Regions from separate parts of the Halomonas sp. YLB-10 genome, predicted to be linked through region 2. Evidence: predicted binding sites of a transcription regulator. Region 2 holds the regulator's gene; the other holds the start of a gene.

Region 1 (8,604 bases), on a different contig from region 2:
GCGCAATATAAAGGACAGCGAATCAGCCGGCTATCGGCGCTGCCGGGTGATCGCCAGGGATGGCGGAGGTCGGTCCGGTGGCCGCGAATTCCCCGGCGGGAACAACGTCCACTTCCACCTCGAGGCGCTGGCGCCCACCACCGGTCACCACGCCCTTGAGCGGCGCCACGTCCTCGTAGTCGCGGCCCCAGCCAAGCAACAGGTGTCGTTCGCCGGCGCGCACACCGTTGGTGGGGTCGAAGTCGAGCCAACCCCAGCCGGGTATCAGCACGGAGAACCAGGCGTGGGAGGCGTCGGCGCCCATCAGTCGAGGCTGTCCTGGAGGCGGTAGCGTCTCGAGGTAGCCGCTGACGTAGCGCGCGGCCAGACCCACCGAGCGCAGGGTGGCGATGGCCAGGTGGGAGAAATCCTGACACACCCCACGGCGATGCTGGAGCACCTGGGACGGTGTCGTCTCCAGGTCGCTGAACTCGCTGTCGTAGCGGAATTCCTCATGGATGCGACGGTTCAAGCGCTCCACGCAGTCCACCAGATCGCCACCAGCGGGAAAACAGTCTTCTGCCCAGGCGGCGAGTAGCGGGCGGCGCTCGATATAGGCGGAGTTTTCAAGAAACGGCTGTGCTTCGCGGAAACCTGGCTGGTGGCGGTCTGCCAACAGCTCTCGACACCGCTCCCAGCCCATGATGGCCTGCGGTGGTGTGGCGCGAGGCGAGGTCATGACCTGCGCCTCCAGCGTGATCTCGAGCTGGGTATGGGGGGTGTCGACCGCGAACAGCGCGATATGGTTGCCGAAGGCGTCCTGTCGGCTCTGGCGTAGCGACTCTCCCGGCGAGATCGACAAATGTGCCCAGGCAACCTGCTGGTAGGCCATCTCACGGGGCATCAGGCAGGCCTCGTTCTCGCTCAATGTCACGATCTCGCTGTAGTGGTAGCGCGTGGTGTGGCGAAGTCGATAGATCATCTGCCGGATCCCGCCGTGACACCCCTGCCAAGGCTGGCCACACGGCACCGCCTGGCGCCGCTGTCTTGAGCAGGGCAGGACAGCGGTGCGCACGAGCCAGGGAGGGCGGAACGAGAAGAGGCAGGCATGGGAAGCGAGGAGGCTCCTGGGTGTAGGCGAATGTTGCAGAAGGTGACGATATCCCCCCCGAACCGTGGCGACAAGATGTACCCGACTCCTGCTGATTGCTCAAGCTCGAAAGGTGGACGTTGTCAGCAACAGGGGTTTTCGACCGGCGTCGCAAGGGCTGATGATAGCTGCCGCTCACGCTCGCCAGGTGCCGCCCGGATTGCACCAGATCGGTGCTCGCTGCCCCTTCTTGCTGGCTCGTGGCGCACTTTCGGCAGGAGCAAGTGGTCGCTTTTTGTCCAAACTGCTCAATTGCGCCCGTCGGTCCGGCGAGAAGGCGCGGCGCTGTGTCCTATTCTCGGCGGCCTGGTACAGAGCTTGCTATACAGCAAGGAGGGACCCGGTACGGTCGAAGGCGGGGGTGCCATCGTCGTTGTCGGGTCGCCGGATGCCGAAAACAATCGAGGGTGTGCCGATGAGCCATGTGGATTGGCAGCAGTACGACTGCGCAGGGTTCTATGACGAACTGGTGGCGACGCCCGGGATGCCGCGGGAGGCGGCCAAGATGCTGTGTAACGTGCTCGCGGGCTTTGCCCCTGACGAGCTGGAAGAGCGCAAGAACGCAGCAGAGATCGCCATTCGCACCATGGGGATCACCTTCACGGTGTATTCCGAGGGCAGCATGATCGACCGCGCCTGGCCTTTCGACATCGTGCCTCGCATCATCCCCGCCGACGAGTGGCGACGCACCGAGGCAGGCCTCAAGCAGCGGGTCGAGGCGCTCAACCTGTTCATCGACGACCTGTACCACGACCAGAAGGTCGTCAAGGATGGCGTGCTGCCGGCGGCGGTGCTCGAGCAATCCGTCAACTTTCGCCCCCAGTGTGTAGGGATCGATCCGCCCCACGGGGTCTGGGCGCATATCTGCGGCTCCGATCTGGTGCGTGGTGGCGACGGCACCGTCTATGTGCTGGAGGACAACCTGCGGATACCGTCCGGGGTGTCCTACATGCTCGAGAATCGCAACGTGACCAAGCGCGTGCTGCCGGAGCTGTTTGCCTCGGGCAAGATTCATCCGGTGGACGACTATGTGCCCCAGCTTTACGACATGCTGGCGGGCATGTCGCCACGCCACTGGGACGATCCCCAGGTGGTGGTGCTGACCCCGGGTATCTACAACTCGGCCTACTACGAGCACGCCTACCTGGCCCAGCAGATGGGTGTGCAACTGGTCCAGGGCCCGGATTTGCTGGTCGATGACGACGACGTGGTCTACATGCGCACCGTCCAGGGGCTGACCCGTGTAGACGTGATCTACCGCCGCGTCGACGACGCCTTCCTCGACCCGGAGGCGTTTCGCAAGGACTCGGTGCTGGGCGTGCCCGGATTAATGCGGGCCTGGCGCAGCGGCAAGGTGGCGCTGGCCAACGCCCCGGGGGCCGGTGTCGCCGATGACAAGGTGGTCTACGCCTTCGTGCCGAAACTGATCAAGTACTACCTGGATCAGGAGGCGCTGCTGCCCAATGTGCCGAGCTACCTGTGCATGCTCGAGGAAGACCGCCGCTATGTGCTGGAGCACCTGCATGAACTGGTGGTAAAGCCCGCCAACGAGTCCGGCGGCTATGGCATGTTGATGGGGCCTCAGGCCTCCCAGGCCGAGCGTGATGCCTTCGCCAGGCTGATCCAGGAGAACCCACGCAACTACATGGCTCAGCCCATGCTGAACCTGTCCACCACCCCCACGCTGTTCGATGGCCGGCCCGAGCCGCGCCACGTCGATTTGCGCCCCTTCATCCTGTCGGGCCAGGACGGTGCCTACGTCACCACCGGTGGCTTGACCCGTGTGGCCCTGGTCAAGGGCTCGCTGGTGGTCAACTCGTCCCAAGGGGGCGGCAGCAAGGACACCTGGATCGTCGAGACGGGGGAGGACTGAGACCATGCTGATGCTTTCCAGAGTCGCCGAAAACCTGTACTGGATGGCCCGCTACATCGAGCGTGCCGAAGATACCGCCCGGCTGATCAACGTCTCCAGTCACCTGATGCTCGACATGCCCTACCGCCAACCGCTGGGATGGGCGGCGATGGTCGATATCACCGGGGGCGCCGAGGTGTTCGAGACCCTCTACGACGAGCCCAACGATCGCAACGTGGTGCAGTTCCTGTGTGCCGACCGACGCTACTCCGGCTCGATCCTGTCCGCCTTGGCCCAGGCCCGCGAGAATCTGCGCACCACGCGGGACGTGGTGCCGCGGGAGGTATGGGAAGAAATCAACCAGCTCTACATGACCGCCAGTGCCCATGCCGATGCGGGCCTCGGCCCGGGACGCCGAGAGCGCTTTCTGAAGCTGGTGATTCGTGGCTGTCAGACGTTGATCGGGTTGATCGAGGGCACCCTCAGCTACGGTGGATCACGGACCTTCATGATGCTCGGGCGCCAGCTCGAACGGGCCGACATGATCACCCGCATCATCGATGTGCGCTCGGCCAACCTGCTGCAGCGTGATAGCGACGAGATTCGTCCGTTCGAGCACCTGCAGTGGATGAGCGTGCTCAAGTCGTTGACGGCCTACCAGATGTATCGACAGCACGTGCGCTGCCGGGTCAGGGCCACCGACGTGCTGCGTTTCCTGGTGCAGGACTCCCTGTTCCCGCGTTCGGTGTCGCGCAGTCTCAAGGACAGTATTCGCGCGCTGCGCTCGCTGCCACGACATGAGCGCGCCCTGGCCACGGCAACGCTGGTGCTGGCCGATGTGGCCGAGGCCGACGTCCGTGCCCTGGTGCGCTCCCCCGAGGCCCTGCACGACTTTATCGACGTGCTGCAACAGGGCTTTGCCGAGCTGCATACGGCGATCGCCCGCACCTACTTCCCGACCCTCGATGACCTGGGCGATGGCGAGCTACTGGCGGCCAGCGACCAGGCGTGAAGCCAGGCGGGCCAGGTATCCCATGGCCCGCCTGCCCTGAGCCACTGCTGAATCTAGCCAAGGTGGATCTTGCCAGGCCGGATCTAGCCAAGCCGTATCTAGCCAGGCCGGATCTAGCCAAGCCGGACCTTGCCAAGCATTGCGGCCCCTCCTGGAAAGAGAGGGGCGCATGGTGGTGCTAGGTGGGCACCGGGCGGTTCACTGCTGTCGTCGCGCTGCCAGCACCATGTCGTGGATATAGCAAAGCTTGCAGGCGATGGTCGGGGTGATCACCTCGGGCACCAGGTCGAGCAGCCCCATCTCGCGATTCATCTCGTTGAAGCCGAGACTCAGGCGGCGAAAGGTGGTCAACATCGCTTCGAGGTCCTCGTCGAAGCCGGTGGGGGTGATGCCGAAGTGTCCGGCGGTATCGAGGATGGCGACCATGTCCAGGTAGAAGCCGAAGGTTTCGGCGAAGTCCTCCCAGGGGTGCATGGTGGCGTAGGCCGACACGAAGCGGCCGCGCCAGTCATTCGGTGGTCCCTGCTGATAGTGGCGATCGAGGGCTTCGCTGTAGCTGGGGTTGTTGTGGTCACCGAATACCTCGATGTAGGCAGGCTCGTCCCGATTCTTGATCAACAACTCCCAGTAATAGTGTCCGATCTCGTGGCGGAAGTGGCCGATCAGGGTGCGGTGGGCCTCATTGAAGTCGTTACGCAGGCGCTCGCGCTCGACGTCGTCGGCTTCCTTGACGTTGATGGTGATGAGTCCGCCGGCGTGACCGGTGAACACCGGCATGCCCTCGTCGCTGGAGTGCCAGTCGCCTTCCGCCGCCACTTCGTCGGCGAGGAAGGCGAAGGCCAGCGGCGGGTTGGCGCGGCGGCCATCTACCTCGTGGGGCAGCCCCAGCAGGTCGAGGGTGTAGAAAAGCCGGCGCTTGGCACTCTCGAGCTTGGCCCAGCGTTCACGATGACCGGGCACCGACAGGTCGGGGATGGCCTGGTTGTGGCGACAGCAGTCACACAGCGTCATGCCACGGTCGGCCTCCTCGCTGGTGATCATGCGGTTGCAGACCCCTTCCACGGAATAGTTGTGGCACTTGACCAGTAGCGTAGCGCAGGTGTCGTCGACGCAACGGTAGCGACCATCGGGCTGGAGATCGACCGTCACCAGGGCATGGCAACCCGGGCACCAGCCAAGTTCGGAGTGGCATACCAGGCAGAGGGTATTGTCGAAGAACAGGCGGTTGTCACAGCGTTGGCAGGGGTAGTGGCGCATTCGCATGCCCTCGGGCGTGGCCAGTCAGGTGTCGTCGCCAGTATAGCCAGGCTACCGGGCGGGCGGCGGGTCGGTCTCGTCTGGAGTGTGCTGAGGCGATTCGGTGGCGTGGGCCGTGGGCGCTGGCGCCGGCGACTGCGCCAGCGCCTGGGCGAGAAATTCCCGCTGGTCGTCGGCGAAGGCCGCCCGCCAGTCACCCTCGTAGATCTCGAAGTGGCCGGTGTCGTAGGTCTTGAGAGTGGCCCGTGATCCCAGTGCTTCGGCCAGCCGGTAGCCGGGGGCGATCGGCGCGACGCTGTCACGCAGGCAAAGTTGCAGCAGCACCGGACAGTGAACCTGGCGGGCCCGGGTGACCGGACGGTAGAGCCCAAGCCCCAGCAGGGCGCGTGGTGCAATGCGATTGTCGAAGTCGTCATCGACAAACGACAGGATCCCCGTCAGGGCGTCCGGGGCGGAGAGCGCGGCCAGGGTCCCCGGCTCGCCGGCCAGTGGCAGGTACCAAGGAGCCCGGCCGAGGCAGCCCCTGGCAAGGTCGGCGAGCCCCACCCCGGTCATGCGCAGGAAAGTGCCAAGCCCTGCGTCCTTGAGCTTGAGCAGCGACGAGGCCCGGCCGTCGAGCATCGGGTTCATGGCGATGACCGCGGCGACATCGTCGCGACGAGCCGCCAGAGTGATGACATGGGCCGACGAGAATGACGTACCCCAAAGCACCAGCGGGAGGGCCGGTGCCCGGCTCCGGGCATAGTCGATGGCGGCCGTGTAGTCCTGTTGCTGGCGCTTGATGCCGAGCAGCTGGCGAGGCTCGCCGTCGGAGCGGCCGAAGTGACGATAGTCGAAGACCAGCACGCTGTGGCCGGCGTGATGCAGGGCCTGGGCGTAGCCGACAAGGCCGCCTGCCACCGTGCCACCAAGACCGTGGGCCATGACCACCACCGCACCATCGTCGACACCTTCAAACCACCAGCCGCGACAGCGAGTATCTCCACTGTCGAAGGTTACCGCTTCGGCGCAGGACAGCTCGCGGGTGTCGGCACTGTCGAGGGGCAACGGTGTGGCGCTGTTGTCGGGACTGGCGTCATCACTTGCGCTCATCGGCTGGCCTCCTTCAGCTCGCCATCCAGGCCGTCATCCCGCCCGTCATCGATGACGGCCAAGGTCATGTAGACGCTGTTGGGATCCTCGACATAGCCGGCGAAGGGCGCACAGGGGGTAAAGCCGTGACGCGTGTAGAACTGGCGAGCCGGAGCGAAGCCCGGCTGTGAGCCGGTCTCCAGGCTCAGCCGGCGATAGCCACGCAGTCTGGCCTCCTCGATCACCTTGTCGAGCATCAAGGAGGCCAGACCCCGGCGAAGGTGGCTTGGTGCCGTCCGCATGGACTTGATCTCGCCATGGTCGTGGCTGACTTCCTTCAGGGCGACGCAGCCGACCAGATCGTCATCCTCCCACAGCCCCCACAGGGTCACCTCCGGCGCCTTCAGTTCATCCAGGGTCAGGGCATGGCGGCTTTCCGGCGGCGAGGTGGGCGCCAGTTTCTTCAGCCCGCGGCGGTGGGCGCGGATCATCGCCGCCATGGCGGGGGCGGCGGGGTCCTCTTGCTGGAAACGCAACATGGCTACCTCGATGCAGTGGTGCCTTCAGGGTACCTCAGGTGGAACGGTTTTCGGACATCGAGTATGCGGTGGCACGTCGTCTCGCACAGGAGATCGATGAAGGTGTCTCGCCTGGAGGCTCCTGCGACGCTGTGAGCGTGGTGACGTCTCGGTGACGTCGTGACCAAGGGCGGCATTTATGAATTAAGGGTGGCTTAAGTATCGCCGGGCAAGGTGACGGTATTCCCCAGTCCGAGGCGAATCCCATGCACGCTATAACCCTGTCGGTAGTTATCCCCGCCCATAACGAAGCCGCCAACCTGCCCACGCTGCTCGATGAAGTCGAACGGGCGCTGTCGCACCAGGCCTACGAGGTCATCGTGGTAGACGATGGCTCTGACGATGATACCTGGCCGCTGCTGGTGACGCGGGCGCACCGTCAGGACTCGCTGAGGCCACTTCGCCATTGCGATAGCGCGGGTCAGAGCACCGCCCTATGGCAGGCAGCGAGGCATGCCCGAGGCGAGTGGCTGGCGACCCTGGACGGCGATGGCCAGAATGACCCCGCCGATATTCCTGCGTTGCTGGAAGCCGCAAAGGCGGCGCGGGTGGACCTGGTGGGCGGCCATCGCGTCACGCGCCAGGACTCCGCGCTCAAGCGGCTGTCTTCTAGGGTGGCCAACGCGGTTCGAGCACGACTGCTCGGCGATGGCTCGCCGGATAGCGGCTGTGGTCTCAAGGTGATCCGCCGGCAGGCGTTTCTTTCGCTACCGTACTTCGATCATATGCATCGCTTTCTGCCCGCCCTGGTCACTGCCCAGGGCGGGCGTTGTCTGTCCCGCCCCGTCAATCACCGCCCCCGGGGGGCGGGGCGTTCCCACTATGGTCTCGGCAACCGCCTGTGGGTCGGCATCATCGATCTGGTCGGAGTGCGCTGGCTGCAACATCGCTGCCGGCTACCGGTGGACTGTCGTGGTGTCGATGATGCGCTCGACCCGCCTCGGGTCGGGACGACGCTGTGGCATGGGGAGCTGGCCTTTGCGACGGACACCACCGTCAGCAAAACTGGTCGGCAGCAGCCGATGCCTGACGGTCTCGATGTTGTCCTGCCCCGTGTCGTCTTTGGCAGTACGGCCTCAAGCAGCAGCGTTACCCTGAACCAGGCCGCCGCAGGGCCGTCGCAATGACGCTGTCCTGGTGGTTGGCGGTGGGTTTTCTCGGCCAGGCGCTGTTCTCGGCGCGCTTTGTCGTGCAGTGGATCGCCAGTGAGAGGGCGAAACGCAGCGTGGTGCCGGTGGCCTTCTGGTTTCTCAGCCTGGCCGGGGGGGGGACCCTGCTGGTCTACGCCATACATCGCCGAGACCCGGTGTTTATTCTTGGGCAGGGGGCCGGGCTCTTTATCTATCTGCGCAATGTGATGTTGCTGCGCAACAATACCATCGGCAGATCCTCGCAGCGGCCGGGCGAACCGGCGCCGTCTTCCATCGAATCGACGTCGTTGCGTGCCGGAGGATAGCGTCATGCCCCCCTTGAGAATGCCTCTTCGCCTGTCCTGGGCCGGTTGGCTGGCCTTCTGCGCCTTCGCCGTCCTGCTGCTGGCACTCGGTCTCGGCTGGCGCGATCCTTGGCCCGCCGATGAGCCCCGTTTCGCCTTGAATGCCATCGAGATGCTGGTGACCGGAGATTTCTGGATCCCCCATCGCGGCGGTGAACTCTACGCTGACAAGCCGCCGATCTTCATGTGGGCGAGCGCCCTGGGCATCTG
Region 2 (8,604 bases):
CCCCGAGGTGTGGACCGAACACGGACGGCGCCAGCGCCGGCGTGAGGTGTCAAGAAGCCGGGCTCCGGACTGCCCGGTGCTGATCCCGCTGAAGCAGCTGGACAGCGCCAGTGACTGCCATCTGTGCTCGCGTTGTTCAGGCTACAAGGATGCTATCCATCTCGAGCTCAGGGCGCCCGGCATCGAGGTGGTGTCGCCACCGCCTCAGCGACCCGCGACCCTGTGGGAGTTCGTGCTGGTGGTATTCGGCCTGCTGGGCATCGCGGTGGGGGCATTCCACTGGTCGGCGAGCCCCTGGTTCGTGGCCGCCAAGCAGCAGGCGGCCGTCTGGCTCTATCAGCACGGTTGGGGATGGCCGCTGGAAACCAGCGCACCCTGGTGGCTGCTGACCCACTATCCCGAACACAACGACGTCTTCACCCTGCTCGATGGAGCCCTGCTGCTGGGCTATATCGGTGCCACGACCCTGGTGCTGGGGGGGCTTGTCTCGCTGTCGCTGTCGCTGACCAACCGTCTGCTTGGCCGCTGGCGCTGGCAGCGCCTGTGGCACCTGTCCTACGCCCTGATACCCCTGGCCGCGGTTGGCGTCTTCCTGGGCCTGTCGATGACCACCCTGACCCTGCTGCGAGGCGATGGCCTGCTGATCCACTGGGCCAATGACGCCAGGGCGCTGTTGCTGGGGCTTGGCGTACTGGCAAGCGCGGGGCTTGGCTGGGGCATCCTTGGACGCTACGCCAGTGGTCTGCGTCGACTCGCTGCCATGCTACCTATGCTCGCCGCCCAGGCGCCGGTGATCGGTGCCTGGTGGCTGCTGTTCTGGGGCTGGTAGAGCGTGGTAGCGCCTGGTAGAGAGCCAGCCACCGCACTAATTATGCGTTTGCTGTGAAAGGAGCCTTCATGGCCTTGATGATCTGGCGCATTTCGTCATCCGAGGTGATATAGGCCGGCATGGTGTAAAGCCATCTGCCGAAGGATCTCAGCCACACGCCCTGTTCACGGGCGATGGCGGCGGCGCCTTTCAGCGCTTTACTGTCGTGCACCTCGATCACGCCGGTGGCGCCGAGCACACGGATGTCGGCCACCGCAGGGTGGGCGCGCAGGTCACTGTCGCCGGCGAGTTCCTGCACAAGGATGGCGTTGAGCCGAGCGATACGGCCCAGATAGTCGTCCTCCTCGAAGACCCTGAGGCTTTCCAGTGCCACGCGACAGGCCAGCGGATTGCCCATGAAGGTCGGGCCGTGCATAAAGGCGTGAAGCTCGCTGTCGCCGATAAAGGTGTCATGGACACGGTCGCTGGCCAGGGTCGCTGCGTGGCCAAGGTAGCCGCCGGTCAGCCCCTTGGACAGCACCATGATGTCCGGACTGACACCGGCATGGTCGGCGGCGAACATGCGCCCGGTGCGTCCAAAGCCGGTGGCCACTTCGTCGAACACCAACAGCACGTCGAACTCGTCGCACAAGGCGCGAGCACCCTTCAGATAGTCCGGAGAGGTCATGTTGAGACCTCCGGCGGCCTGCAGCAGGGGTTCCATCAACAGCGCGGCGATCTCGTGGTGGTGGGCTTCCAGCACCGCTCGCAGGGCGTCGAGGTCGGCGGCGACCTGCTCTGGCGTGGCCGTATAGGGTGCCGTCGGCGCCGGGGCGAAATGGTGCTTCGGAAGAAAGCCGGAAAACAGCGAATGCATGCCCTCTTCGGGGTCACACACCGCCATGCAGCCGGCGGTATCACCGTGGTAGGCCTTCATCAATGACAGCATGCGGTGCTTGTTGGGGCGGCCGCGCAGATGGTGGTACTGCACCGCCATCTTCATCGCCACCTCCATGCCCACCGAGCCGCTGTCGGAGAAGAACACGTGGTTGAGGCCCTCTGGCGTGACGCGAACCAGTTCCCGCGCGAGCTGGTCGGCGGGATCGTGGGTCAGTCCTCCAAGCATCACGTGACACAGCGTGGCAGCTTGCTCCTGAATCGCCTTGACCAGCCGTGGATGTCCGTAGCCGTGGATCATGCACCACCAGGAGCAGGTCGCGTCGAGCAATGATTCGCCGCTGTCCAGGGTAAAGCGGGTGCCCTGGCCGCCGACTACCCGGGGGGCAGGGGCCTGGGTCTTGAGATGGGCGTAGGGATGCCACACCGGAGAGGTCATGTCGGCTCCTGAAGGACGCTTGGTGGTAAACTGAGTGGCGAGTTAAAAGTTTACCACTGCTGCTGCTACCGTCGCCAACGCCAGCGCTCCCACCCGGAAAACCGGGGTAGAGCGGGGCAGGCGAGGGCACAAGGAGGAGCGGTTCTTCCTTAGGGATGCTGGGCTCAGGGATGCTGGGCGTCGACACGTTCGAGAAAGCGCTCGAACAGGAACGCCTCGTCGTTTTTCAGCGAGCGACTCAGACAGTCGATGAACTCTCGGCGCGGATAGGTGAAGACCCGCGGCGCCTTGTAGGCATCCAGATCGATGGCGATCACCTCTCCGTCGACGACCAGGAAGTTCTCTGTGTGCAGGCCACGACAGTGGATACGGTCACGGTACAAGGCTTCGAGAATGTCCAGGTAGCGGTTCTGCAGTTCCGGAGAGTCGAGGACCAGCTTTTTAAGCGCGATGCCGTGCACGTTGGCGGTGACCAGGCGATAGCGCTCTGCCGACAGGATTTTCGGTGTGGCGATACCCAGTCGCTCCAGTCGGCCGGCGACATAGCGAAAGTTGTGGCCGGGGTAGCGCCGGATGCCCAGGCGGTAGCGCCAGCGATCGCTGGTCTTGGGCGTGAAGGTCTTGATGAAGGCGTCCTGGTCCGGATCGTAGTGGACCTCGGTGTACTTGCCGGTCTGGATCAGTTGCATGGCGTCCTTGGCAGGCAGGGGGTGGCGGTCAAAACAAGGAGAGGGAAGACGTCAGGCGTCTTCGTCGAAGCGTGCGTCGAACAGTGCCTCCAGAGCGTCCAGCACCGCGTCCGCGTCCTTGCCTTCGGCCTCCAGGGTCAGCTCCGTACCGCAGGGGGCGGCCAGCATCAGCAGCGACATGATGTTGGCGGCGTCACCCGAGCGGCTGCCATGGTGGACGGTGACGGTGGCGTCAAAGGGTTGGCAGCAGGTGACCAGGCGTGTCGCGGCGCGTGCATGCAGGCCACGACGATTGGTCAGGGTCAGGGTGCGTCGGGCCACGCCTAGAGTCCTCCGCTGTCCAGTCGGCGTTGCTGGCCGAGTTCGCGGTGGCGTAGACGGACGCGGGGATGCTGGTCGGCCAGGGCCGAGGCGATTCCCTCGGCCAGGTAGACCGAACGATGCTGTCCTCCGGTGCAGCCCACCGCCACGGTGAGGTAGCTGCGCTGGCTTTGCTGATAGCGCGGTAGCCAGGTGCGCACCCAGGCGAGAATGTCGCGTTTCATGTCGGCGACGTCCTGATAGCGTTCGAGGAAGTCGATGACGCTGGGATCGCAGCCATTGGCATCACGCAGCGATGGTTCCCAGTAGGGGTTGGGCAGACAGCGGGCATCGAACACGATGTCTGCATCCGGCGGCACGCCACGCTTGAAGCCGAAGGACTCCACGGTCAGGCTCAACTGGCCGCTGCGGTGGTCGGCGACCTGTTCGGCGATGCGCGAACGCAGTTCGTGTACCGACAGGCGAGAGCTGTCGATGACCAGATCGGCCAGGTCTCGAATGCCCGAAAGGGCCTTCTGTTCGGACTCGATGGCTTCCGCCAGGGTCATGTCGCTATCACGGGTCAGGGGGTGACGGCGCCGCGTGTGGGAATAACGCTCGAGCAGAATTCGCGCATCACTGGTCAGGTAGACCACCTGGCAGTCGATCGGACTCTGCTTGAGGGACGCCAGCTGGGCGGGGAAGCGTTCCAGCGCCTCAGGCAGGTTGCGGGCGTCGACGCTGACGGCGATACGGCGGGAATGACCGTTTTCCAGCTCGTCCACCAAGGCGCCCAGCAAGGTCGCGGGAAGGTTGTCGATGGCGTAGAACCCCAGGTCCTCCAGGGCCTGAAGGGCCACGGACTTTCCCGAGCCGGAGCGACCACTGATGATCACGAGCTGCATGTCCTGTCTCCTTGGGCAGGCGTCCATTGCTGATGGCCTAGGCAAGGCCGCGATCAGGAGGGAGTGTCGTCCCCTGGCGCCTGTTGGCGGATGGCTTCCTGCAGGCGCTCGTGAAGCTCGCGCTGAGAGCTGGCGTGGCGCAGACGGTGACGTGTGTCGGCGTCGTTCATGACGCCAGCGACCTGGCCGAGCAGGGCAAGATGGGCGTCGTCGGCCTCTTCCGGCACCAGCAGCACGAACACCAGATCGACGGGCTCACCATCGATGGCATCGAAGTCGACAGGTTCCGCGAGTTTGAGGAAGCCGGAGATGGGCGCCTTGCAGTGGGGGTTGCGGGCATGGGGAATGGCGACGCCATTGCCGATGCCGGTACTGCCCAGGCGCTCACGTCCGATCAGCCGACTGAAGACCTCCTGGCTGTCCAGGCTCGGGGTGTTCTGCGCAATGAAGGTGCTGAAAAACTCCAGCACCCTCTTCTTGCTGCCTCCCGGGACATCGAACAATGTGCGCTCGGGAGGGAGAATGGCTTCCAATGTCATGAGAGTCAGCGAATTCCGGCGCCTTGGGCGCGGGCTTGGGATTTTTCCTTGTGCTTGACCAGCTGGCGGTCCAGCTTGTCGGCAAGGGCGTCGATAGCAGCATACATGTCGCCGTCCTGCGCTTCGGCATGCAGGTCGGCACCGGCGGCGTGAAGGGTGCAGGCGGCCAGCTGGCGTTCCTTTTCCACCGAGAGGGTCACCTGGACGTTGGTGATGTTGTCGTAGTGGCGCTCCACACGGGCGAGCTTCTCTTGTACGTAGTCACGCAGGGGATCGGTCAATTCGACGTGGTGGCCGGTGATGTTGACTTGCATGACAGGCTCCTTGCTCTTTCGGGTGGTGGCTTGATTGTAACCCTTTTTCCGATCCTGCAAACCCCCTCGACGCTACGCAGAAAGACGCAGATGTCATGCGAAATTTCAAGTGCTTGCGCTTTCCCGATAACTAGGCTAGCGACGCCGCAGCGCAAGGCCTCAGCGCAGTCGCTTGCGCTCGCTGGAAGACGGAATATTCATGGCTTCCCGGTACTTTGCCACGGTGCGTCTGGCGACATTGACACCGTCTTCCGCCAGCAATTCCACCAGTTTGCTGTCCGACAGAGGTTTGCGGGCAGGTTCCTTTTGAATCAACGATTTGATCATGGCGCGGATGGCGGTACTGGAATGGGCGTCGCCATCCTGGCCGACCTGGCTCGAGAAAAAATACTTCAACTCGAACACGCCGCGAGGCGTGTGCACGAACTTCTGGGTGGTCACGCGGGAGATGGTGGACTCGTGCATCTCCACCTTGTCTGCGATATCGGCCAGCACCAACGGTTTCATGGCCGCTTCTCCCTGCTCGAGGAAGTCGATCTGACGCACCATGATTTCCCGGCCGACCTTCAGCAAGGTGTCGTTGCGGCTGGACAGACTCTTGATCAGCCAGCGCGCCTCCTGCAGGTGGTCCTTGAGGAACTGGTTGTCCTGGCTCTTGTCCGCGCGCCGAATCAGCGCAGCGTAGTCGGGCTGGATGCGCAGTCGGGGCATTGCATCCGGGTTGAGTTCAACGCGCCAGCCCTCTTCGGTGTGGCGTACCACCAGGTCGGGAATGACGTAGTCGTTATCGCTGTCACCGAACTGGCTGCCGGGACGTGGGTCGAGGCTTCGGATCAGCTCGATGACGCTGTCGAGTTGGTCGTCATCGAGTCCTAGCCGGCGCTTCAGCAGACGTCGGTCGCCGCTGGCCAGTGCCTCGAGAAACTGTCTTACCAGTCGTCCGGCCTGGGGCAGCAGGACGGTATCGCGAGGCAGACTATCCAGTTGCAGCATCAAACACTCGCGCAGGTCGCGGGCGAACACTCCGGTCGGTTCGAACTGTTGCAGCCGAACCAGCACCGCCTCCACCTCGGCGAGGGGAGGGGGGCGACGACCGTCTTGCTCGAGCCCCTGGGCGATGTCATCCAGTGTCTGCTCGAGATAGCCGTCGGCGTTGACCGCGTCGAGCAGGCTCTCGGCGATCAGGCGCTCCTGGTCGCTGACGTCGAGCATCGCCAGTTGCCAGCTCAGGTGGCTGTGCAGTGACTGGGAGCTTGCCTGGCGCTCGAAATCCGCCGCCTCGCCACTGCCGGCGGGGGTGGTGCCCAGGTCCTGGTAGGTGTCGGACCAGTCGCTGTCCACACTGAGTTCCGAGGGAATCTGATCCGCCCAGTCATCTTCCGCGGCTTCCCTGGTCTGCTGTTCGCCGAACTCGTCCTCGAGTTCGAGCATGGGGTTGGCCTCCAGCGCCTGCTGGACCTCCTGGCGCAGGTCCAGAGTCGAAAGCTGCAGCAGGCCGATCGCCTGTTGCAGTTGCGGGGTCATGGTCAGCTGGGTACCGATGCGCAGCTGCAGTGACGCCTTGAGGGCCATGGGTCGGGATCCACCAGTGTTGTCGAAAGGCTTTACCCTAACGACGAGTCATCAGACATGCAAGCATCTTGCCAAGTTGGTGTTTTTTGACCTGTGGGAGGGAGTGAAAAGGTCGATGTGGAACAACTTGGTAGGGGGGGAGGTGTTTCTTTCGAGGGAGGCCCTGTGTGCAAGGTGAGGCCGACCCTTTCGGGGCCGGCGCTTGGATGCTGATGCTGGCAAGTGTTGCGGCCGCTTGAGGCGACTGCGGCTGTCGGGCGGCCCTGCGGTCTAAAGGCGGAAGTTTTCGCCCAGGTAGACCTCCTTGACGCGCTGGTTGGCAAGGATGGACTCGGCGCTGCCCTCGGCGATGATCTGGCCGTCGCCGACGATGTAGGCACGATCGCAGATATCGAGGGTCTCGCGCACGTTGTGATCGGTGATCAGGACGCCGATATCGCGGGCCTTGAGTTGACGAATGATGGACTTGATCTCGCCCACCGAGATCGGGTCGACCCCGGCGAAGGGTTCATCGAGCAGGATAAAGGCCGGCTCGGTGGCCAGGGCGCGGGCGATCTCGACCCGGCGCCGCTCCCCGCCGGACAGGCTCATGCCGGGGTTGTCGCGAATATGGCTGACGTGGAAGTCCTCGAGGAGTTGCTCGAGACGTGCTTCTCGGCCCTCGCGGTCGAGGTCCTTGCGGGTCTCGAGGATCGCCATGATGTTGTCGGCCACCGACAGCTTGCGAAAGATCGAAGCCTCCTGAGGCAGGTAGCCGATACCGGCCAGCGCGCGCTGATGCATGGCCGCGCGGCTCAGGTCCCGATCATCGATGCTGATGCTGCCGGCGTCGGCTCTGACCAGGCCGACGATCATGTAGAAGGAGGTGGTCTTGCCGGCCCCGTTGGGGCCCAGCAGACCGACGATGCTGCCCTGCTCGATCGACAGGCTGATGTCCTGGACGACGCGACGCTTCTTGTAGCTCTTGGCCAGATGGCGAGCGTGGAGAGTCTTCATCAGTTTCCTTGGCTTTCCGGCTCGAGGGTCATGCGAATGCGCTGCTCGCCCTGGACGCCCTGGGCGCTGGAGCGGGCCTGGACCACGCGGCGATCGAGGAAGTACTCCAGATAGGCACCGTCGAAGGTGTCATTGGCCTTGTGCAGCTCAGCCTGGTCGATCAGCTCCATGCGGCGTTCGGCCACGTGGTAGATCACCTTGCGGCCCCAGCCCTTGACCACCGGTTCTTCCGGGGATGGCTTCTGCTCGAGGTAGGCACGTGAGCCGGTCGCGGTCGCCAGTGACAGTTGTCCTTGGTCGTTGCGCTGGATCTCGACGCGTTCGCCGGTGAGGATCATGCTGCCTTGCACAATGCGCACGTCGCCGGTATAGACCGCGGTACCGGCGCGATCATCGAGATCCAGCTGGTCGGCCTCCACCTGAATCGGTGCGCTGCGATCACTTTCCAGCGCCAGGACACTGCTGCCGGTGGCGCCGGCGGCCAGGCCAAGGGCCAGGGCAAGCAGGAGGGCGGGACTTGGACGCATCATGGAAGGGGCTCCTTATTGAGGCTCTGGCGGATGATGACCGGTGACATTGTCGGTCAGGCGAGCGGTATTGTCATGGATCCAGGCGTCGAAGCGCTCCCCTTGCATCTGTTGAGGGGGTTGGCGTAGGACGGCTGGCGTTTCGCTCCAGACATGGCCACTGTCGCTGTCGTAGACCAATACCTCTGTATCAAGCTGCCAACGCTCTGCGGGGGCCTCGAGATGGGCGTCGCCCGACAGGGTCAGGGGGTTGCCGTCCGGACCCAGTTCACCGTTGTCGGCGTCGGCGATCCACTCTCGGCCGCTGTCGTCGATCAGCGCAAGGTCCGGCTGGTCCACCCGGGTGATGTCGTCGAGCGGTGTGTGCACAAGGCGTGGCGTATCGATGCGTTGGTGGGGGGTGCCCTGGGCATCGAAGCGGGTCAGGCGGGCATCCACCAGGTAGTAGTCGGGCTCGCCAGCCTTGTCATTGGGTACCAGGTCGGGGACGTTGCTCTCGCGGGGGTCGAGCAACGTCAGGCCGCCACCGAGTACCAGCAGCAGGATGACCAGCCAGAAGCGAAAGCCTGGACGCAGTGCGCTCAGTTTCATGTCAGCGGTCCGTTGCTCAGGTAGCTG

The links. The regulator sigma-54, encoded in region 2, starts transcription at its own class of promoters, with help from an activator protein. The targets are predictions, from matches to a motif close to TGGCACNNNNNTTGCTNT.
Region 1: a site for sigma-54 is predicted at 1,437-1,454, ahead of EBB56_RS18310 (circularly permuted type 2 ATP-grasp protein). Genes of this name have one in related genera too.

What each region holds. Positions count from the first base shown of each region.
Region 1 is NZ_RRCU01000008.1:266,181-274,784, reverse strand. It holds gene EBB56_RS18315 (transglutaminase family protein) at 23-961, opposite strand; gene EBB56_RS18310 (circularly permuted type 2 ATP-grasp protein) at 1,545-3,002, shown strand; gene EBB56_RS18305 (alpha-E domain-containing protein) at 3,007-3,993, shown strand; gene EBB56_RS18300 (putative zinc-binding metallopeptidase) at 4,192-5,250, opposite strand; gene EBB56_RS18295 (alpha/beta hydrolase) at 5,302-6,342, opposite strand; gene EBB56_RS18290 (GNAT family N-acetyltransferase) at 6,339-6,860, opposite strand; gene EBB56_RS18285 (glycosyltransferase family 2 protein) at 7,106-8,026, shown strand; gene EBB56_RS18280 (lipid-A-disaccharide synthase N-terminal domain-containing protein) at 8,023-8,355, shown strand; gene EBB56_RS18275 (glycosyltransferase family 39 protein) at 8,360-8,604, shown strand, end outside.
Region 2 is NZ_RRCU01000004.1:142,978-151,581, forward strand. It holds gene EBB56_RS10560 (4Fe-4S binding protein) at 1-829, shown strand, start outside; gene bioA (adenosylmethionine--8-amino-7-oxononanoate transaminase) at 870-2,144, opposite strand; gene EBB56_RS10570 (hypothetical protein) at 2,309-2,833, opposite strand; gene EBB56_RS10575 (HPr family phosphocarrier protein) at 2,885-3,154, opposite strand; gene rapZ (RNase adapter RapZ) at 3,157-4,038, opposite strand; gene ptsN (PTS IIA-like nitrogen regulatory protein PtsN) at 4,092-4,577, opposite strand; gene hpf (ribosome hibernation-promoting factor, HPF/YfiA family) at 4,583-4,891, opposite strand; gene EBB56_RS10595 (RNA polymerase factor sigma-54) at 5,051-6,463, opposite strand; gene lptB (LPS export ABC transporter ATP-binding protein) at 6,734-7,459, opposite strand; gene lptA (lipopolysaccharide transport periplasmic protein LptA) at 7,459-7,989, opposite strand; gene lptC (LPS export ABC transporter periplasmic protein LptC) at 8,002-8,577, opposite strand; gene EBB56_RS10615 (HAD family hydrolase) at 8,574-8,604, opposite strand, start outside.